2 regions of the Roseateles sp. NT4 genome follow, and region 2 is predicted to be linked to the other one. Evidence: predicted binding sites of a transcription regulator. Region 2 holds the regulator's gene; the other holds the start of a gene.
The links. The regulator HrcA, encoded in region 2, represses chaperone genes, less so after heat shock. The targets are predictions, from matches to a motif close to TTAGCACTCNNNNNNNNNGAGTGCTAA.
Positions count from the first base shown of each region.

Region 1: rpoH (RNA polymerase sigma factor RpoH) is a predicted target of HrcA. The motif match lies at 2,300-2,326, and genes of this name have one in related genera.

Region 1 covers NZ_JBPZGZ010000003.1:571,189-574,592, forward strand. Annotated here, with positions in the region: gene cyoE (heme o synthase) at 1-672, shown strand, start outside; gene ACS5PN_RS21585 (SCO family protein) at 672-1,286, shown strand; gene rpoH (RNA polymerase sigma factor RpoH) at 1,331-2,248, opposite strand; gene ACS5PN_RS21595 (chemotaxis protein CheW) at 2,428-2,928, opposite strand; gene ACS5PN_RS21600 (ATP-binding protein) at 2,960-3,404, opposite strand, start outside.
Region 2 covers NZ_JBPZGZ010000008.1:99,964-103,367, forward strand. Annotated here, with positions in the region: gene ACS5PN_RS30545 (hypothetical protein) at 1-733, opposite strand, end outside; tRNA gene ACS5PN_RS30550 (tRNA-Ile) at 1,414-1,490, opposite strand; gene hrcA (heat-inducible transcriptional repressor HrcA) at 1,526-2,533, opposite strand; gene ACS5PN_RS30560 (NAD kinase) at 2,601-3,404, shown strand, end outside.

The DNA.
Region 1 (3,404 bases), on a different contig from region 2:
GGCATCGACGCGCGCATGAAGCGCACCGCCTGGCGCGCCACGGCCAAGGGCGAGCTCAGCCGCCCGCAGACCCTGGCCTTCTCGGCCCTGCTGTGCGGCATCGGCATGGCCATCCTGGGTGTCTACGTCAACCTGCTGACCATGTGGCTGACCCTCGCCACCTTCGTCGGCTACGCCATCGTCTACACCGTCATCCTGAAGCCGACGACACCGCAGAACATCGTCATCGGGGGCGCCTCGGGCGCCATGCCGCCGGTGCTGGGCTGGGCCGCGATGCGCGGCGACGTGGGTTTCGAGGCCTGGCTGCTCTGCCTCATCATCTTCCTGTGGACGCCGCCGCACTTCTGGGCCCTGGCCCTGTACCGCGCCGAGGACTACGCCCGCGCCGGCCTGCCCATGCTGCCCGTCACCCACGGCAACGACTACACCCGGCTGCAGATCCTGCTCTACACCTGGGTGCTGCTGGCGGCCACGCTGCTGCCCTTCCTGACCGGCATGAGCGGCTGGTTCTACCTGGTCGCCGCGGTGGCGCTGGGCCTGGGCTTTTGCGCCTATGGCTTCCGGCTGTGGCGGTCCTATTCCGAGATGCTGGCGCGCCGGACCTTCTGGTTCTCCATCTGGTATCTGTCGCTGCTGTTCGCGGCCCTGTTGATCGACCACTACATCGCATGATGAACACCCGTCGTTTCGCGCTGGCTGCGCTCGCCGCCTCCTCGCTGGTTTTCCTTGCTGCCTGCCAGAAGTCGGGTCCCGACAAGCCGGCCTTCAAGGGCATCGACCTGACCGGCGCCGAGTACGCCCGCACCCTCAACCTGACCGACCAGGACGGCCGCGCCCGCTCCCTGGCCGACTTCAAGGGCAAGGTGCTGGTGGTCTTCTTCGGCTACACCCAGTGCCCCGACGTTTGCCCGACGACCATGGCCGAGGTGGCCGAGGTCAAGCGCAGCCTGGGCGCCGATGGCGACAAGGTGCAGGGCGTCTTCGTCACCATCGACCCCGAACGCGACACCGCCCAGCTGTTGAAGGCCTATCTGGCCAGCTTCGACCCCAGCTTCGTCGGCCTGCGCGGCAGCGAGGAGCAGACCCAGGCCGCCGCCAAGGAGTTCAAGGTCTTCTTCGCCAAGGTGCCGGGCAAGACGCCCGAGACCTACACCATGGACCACACGGCCGCCAGCTTCATCTTCGACACCGAGGGCCGGGTGCGCGTCTATGCCCGCTATGGCGCCGGTGCCCAGCCGCTGGCGGACGACATCAAGCTGCTGCTGGCCGAGGCTGGCAAGAAATGAAAAAAGGCCCCTGACGGGGCCTTTTGCTTGGCGGGTGCTGAAGATCAGGCCGCTTCGGTGAGCGCCTTCTTCATCTTCTTCATCGCCGCGACCTCGATCTGGCGGATGCGCTCGGCCGACACGCCGTATTCGGCGGCCAGCTCGTGCAGCGTCATGCCGCCCGAGGCGTCGTCGTTGACCTTCAGCCAGCGCTCTTCGACGATGCGGCGGCTGCGCGGGTCCAGCACGTCCAGCGCGCGCTGGATGCCGTCGCCGGCCAGCGAGTCGCGCGAGCGGGCCTCGATGACGCGGGTGGGCTCATGGCTGTCGTCGGCCAGATAGGCGATGGGGGCGAAGCTCTCACCGTCGTCGTCGGTCTGCGGCTCCAGGGCCACGTCGCCGCCCGACAGGCGGGTCTCCATCTCGAGCACTTCCTCGCGCTTGACGTTGAGCTCACGGGCGACATGGGCCACCTCGGCTTCGCTCAGCGTGTTGCGGTGCGTCTGGCCCTCGGCCTGGTCGGCCTTGAGCTGGTGCTTCATCGAGCGCAGGTTGAAGAACAGCTTGCGCTGGGCCTTGGTCGTCGCGACCTTGACCATGCGCCAGTTCTTCAGGATGTACTCGTGGATCTCGGCCTTGATCCAGTGCATGGCGTAGCTGACCAGGCGCACGCCTTGATCCGGGTCGAAGCGCTTGACGGCCTTCATCAGGCCGACATTGCCTTCCTGGATCAGGTCGCCCTGGGGCAGGCCATAGCCCATGTACTGGCGGGAGATGGACACCACCAGGCGCAGGTGCGACAGCACCATGCGGCCGGCGGCTTCGAGGTCGCCCTTGTCGCGCAGGCTGCGCGCAGCGGAACCTTCTTCCTCGGCCGTCAGCAGCGGCAGGCGGTTGACGGCGGAGATGTATGCGTCCAGATTGCCCAGCGAGGGCACGAGGGCCCAGGGGTCGCGGACGGCAATGGCAGAAGAAGCGGACATCGTCTTGAATCCTTGCTAACCGCAGCGCGGAATGCCGCGGTGAACGAGATATTAGCACTCCACTTGGGCGAGTGCTAAGTCAGACGATGACTCGTTTGGAATGCAATGTTTCTCAGGTTGAAACAGTGGGCGACCGCTAACTTCCAGGCATGCCGAATGCCGGAAACCGGGGCTGTGCTTCAGTCAACCAAGCCGAAATCCGGACTCTTGATCATGGCCTCGATGTCCAGCAGGATCAGCAGGCGCTCGCCGATCTTGCCCAGGCCGGTGATGAAGCGGGCGTCCAGGGCGGCGGCCACCTCGGGGCGGGGCTTGATGGCGTCGGCGCTCAGTTCCAGCACGTCGGACACCGAGTCCACGACGACGCCGACGATGCGGCCGGCGACGTTCAGCACGATGACGACCGTGAAGGCGTTGTATTCGCCGGCCTGGCCCAGGCGCAGGCGCATGTCCAGGATGGGCACGATGACGCCGCGCAGGTTGACGACGCCCTTGACGAAGGACGGCGCATTGGCGACGCGGGTGGGCGGCTCGTAGGAGCGGATCTCCTGCACGCGCAGGATGTCCAGGCCGTACTCCTCCGCGCCGATGCGGAAGGTCAGGAACTGGCGGCCATCGTTGCGTGCCAGGGCCTGCACGGCCTGGGCACCGGTGCTGGGAACAAGGTCGGTCGAACTCATCTTGCGCTGTTGCGTGTGGGGGGCTGGGCCCTCATTCTGCACGTTCCGGCCCGGCTGTCGGCGCCAACAATTCATCGACCAGGGCGAGCAATTCACGCACGTCCAGCGGCTTGGTCAGGTAGTGCTGGGCGCCCGCCACCTGGGCCGCGGCGATCTGCTCGGGCTGGGCATTGGCGGAGACGACGACAACGGGTGGCAGTGTGATGCCGAGCTCGCGCATGCGGCTCAACAGCGTCAGGCCGTCACCGTCTGGCAGTTGCCAGTCCAGCAGCAGCAGGGCGGGCGGATGCTCGCGCAGGGCTCGCACACCGGCCTCGACCGTGGGCGCGACATCGAGTTCGATGCCGGGCCGCTGCTCCAGGATGCCGCGCATGACCTCGGCATTGAGGGGGTTGTCCTCCACGTAGAGCAGCCGCCGCTGCGGTCCCGGGCGTGGGCCGGTGGGCTCCTGCGGCGCGGCTTCTTGAGACAGCGGC
Region 2 (3,404 bases):
CGTCCCAAAGCTGAATAGAGTAATCGGAGAAATGGCGGAATTTTTCTCCGTCGAAATACGCGATTTCGTATCCGCCGCCGTACCGCTTAGCCAATGACATAGCGCTGTCACCTTGCCGGTGCTCGGACATTGTCATTAAACCGAGCATGCGAGTGCACATCGCTTCCCAGTTGGCTCGTTTAACCTCCTCGGTAGAGGGCGTGTACTGAGGGACTGAAGAGTTTTCAAACTCAGCGGCTTCCGACGCCTCGAGCATACCAAGTAGGTTGATAAAGTGGTTCGTACCACTGCCAGCCACTACAACATTAGCGAAGGTTTTAAATCTCTCCGCGGGCGGGCTGTATGCCTCGTAGTTACCCGTCACCAACTTGCCATCAACAAAACGTTGAAATATTAGGGTAAGTCGATCCTTGTCTGAATTCTCGTTGGAGTCGATCGCGTCGCTTATAGAATCCCATGTGAGGGTTCCGTTTCTATCAAGTTCCTTTATCTTGGCGATAACTTGATGAGCGGTCCTTACATCGTTACAGGCCCACGCCAACGCAAAATGGTCATTAATCAAAACTATTTTGCGCTCAAGGCCCGCCACTGTGAAATTGTGTTGCGGGCGAAAGTTGTCAACTCGACTCGGCAGGGTAGCCGGTGGGTTTCCCCATTTTCCGTCCTGCGTTAGCAGCAAGTCGCCTATCAACGCTGATTGACCGTGGAACTCGAACGCAGCAATCAAAGTCATACTTCCCTCCTTTAAAGACTCAGGTTCCCCCCAATTCTGACGACGTTCGATACGGCGACCACCTCAGCAAACTCTCGGCGTTATGGCCTAGTTGATTCGGCCCAGGGACGTCCAAATCGATCAAGGTCCTCCCCTTTTTGCGGGGTCAGGCGGAATCTGGAGGATTCCAGCTTCGAGCTGGCTCCTGGCACGGAATCAAGGTGGCGAAAGACGGTTGCGTCTTCGTGACATGGTGCTTTCTTAGATGTGGCGACCAATACATCAACACCAATGACGGAGCCACCGAGCCGCTATACCGCATCCACCATGCGGTGGGTGTGGAGGGAAACGATTATGGGGAAGTAGCGACGGTTCTCGCGCATTCGAAGAACCGCTTGAACCCCATAGCACTCAGTCTCAGTCCGATTGTCGAAGGACTCGGGTCAGCCTGGAGCGGATGCTTGATTTCCGGAGGCAAGTACGGCCGTGGCCGAGGGGCGTTTGAAGTTCGCATCCGCCCTGCACTCAATCGTCGCCCAAGTGGGGCAACTCGACAGAAAGCGGGCGCTAGACGAGGGCAAGTTCACCCGGCGCTCCCAAGCAATGTACGAGCGCTGGACAATTTGGCTACATGGCGGCTACATGGCGCCAGACTCACGACTCGCGACAACTGAAAAACATGCGCAAGTCTTTGATTTTGTTGGTAGGCCGTATTGGACTTGAACCAATGACCAAAGGATTATGAGTCCTCTGCTCTGACCAACTGAGCTAACGGCCCCCGGGGAGGAGGCGCGGATTCTAGTCAGCCCGGGCTCAGCGCTGGGACAGCGCCTGCCCGACCATGCGCGACGTGATGTCGACGATCTGGATCATGCGGTCGTAGGCCATGCGGGTGGGGCCGATGACGCCCAGGGTGCCGACGACCTGGCCGTCGACCTCGTAGGGCGCGCTGACGATGGACAGTTCCTCGTAGGGCACGACCTGGCTTTCGCCGCCGATGTAGATGCGCACGCCCTCGGCGCGGCTGGAGGTGTCCAGCAGGCGCATCAACTGGGTCTTCTGCTCGAAGAGGTCGAACAGGCGGCGCAGACTGCCCATGTCGTGGCTGAAGTCCTGCACGGTCAGCAGGTTGCGCTCGCCGGAGACGACGACGCGTTCTTCCTGCTGCTGCATGGCCTCGGAGCCGACCTGCACGGCGGCGCTCATCAGCCCGGCGATCTCCCCGCGCAGCGCGTCGACCTCGTGGCGCAGGCGCTCGCGCACGGCCTCCAGCGTCAGGCCCGCGTAGCCGGCGTTGAGACGGTTGCTGGCCTCCTGCAACTCGCCCTGGCTGAGGTCCTGCGCCGTGAAGACGACGCGGTTCTGCACATCGCCGTCGGGGGCGACCAGGATGACCAGCACCCGGCGCTCGCCCAGGCGCAGGAATTCGATGTGGTGGAAGACGCTGGGCTTCTTGGGCGCCGTGACGACGCCGACGAAGCTCGACAGGTTGGACAGCATCTGCGCCGCGCTGGCGATGACGCGCTGGGGCTGGTCGGGCTGCAGCTGGGCCGTCTCGACGCCGATCAGGCCGGGCTGGGCCGTCAGCATGGTGTCGACGAACAGGCGGTAGCCGCGCGCCGTCGGGATGCGGCCGGCGCTGGTGTGGGGGCTGGCGATCAGGCCGAGCTCTTCGAGGTCGGCCATCACGTTGCGGATGGTCGCGGGGCTGAGTTCCAGGCCCGAGGCTTTGGACAGCGTGCGCGAGCCAACTGGCTGGCCGTCGGCGATATAGCGTTCGACCAGGGTTTTCAGCAGGGATTTGGAGCGCTCGTCGAGCATGCCCGCATTCTATGGACAGCGCTGTTCCACCCCGGATATGCAAACCCCCTGTGGTGTAATTTGCCGCATGGCCGAGCGCTTCAGACATGTCGCCATCGTGGGCAAGCATCAAGCGCCTGGCATCAGGCCGGTGCTGGAGGAGATTGCCCAGTTTTTGTGCAGCCAGGGGCTGGACGTCTCGCTGGAAGCGGACACCGCCCTCAACACCGGCCTGACCGACTACGACGCGCTGTCCAATGACGAACTCGGCCGGCAATGCGACCTGGCGGTCGTCATCGGTGGCGACGGCACCATGCTGGGCTTTGCGCGCGACATGGCCCGCCACGGCATTCCGCTGGTGGGCATCAACCAGGGGCGCCTCGGCTTCATCACCGACATCCCGATCGAGCGCTGGCGCGAGTCGCTGGCGCCGGTGCTGGCGGGCGACTACGAAGTCGAGTCGCGGGCCATGCTGGAAGGCGCGGTCTGGCGCGACGGCGAATCCATCTTCTCGGGCCTGGCACTGAACGACGTGGTCGTCAGCCGCGGCGGCACGTCCGGCATGGTGGAGCTGAAGGTCGAGGTCGGCGAGCAGTTCGTCGCCAATATGCGCGCCGACGGCCTCATCGTGGCCTCGCCCACCGGCTCCACGGCCTATGCGCTGTCGGCCGGCGGCCCCATCCTGCACCCCAGCATCGCCGGCTGGCTGCTGGTGCCGATCGCGCCCCACACCCTGTCCAACCGACCCATCGTGCTGCCCGACCTCGGTGAAGTGCGCATGGAGATCGTCGCCGGGCGCGACGCGTCGGTGAACTTCGACATGCAAAGCCTGGCCAGCCTGCTGCACGGCGACACCATCGCCGTGCGGCGCAGCCAGCACCAAGTCCGCTTC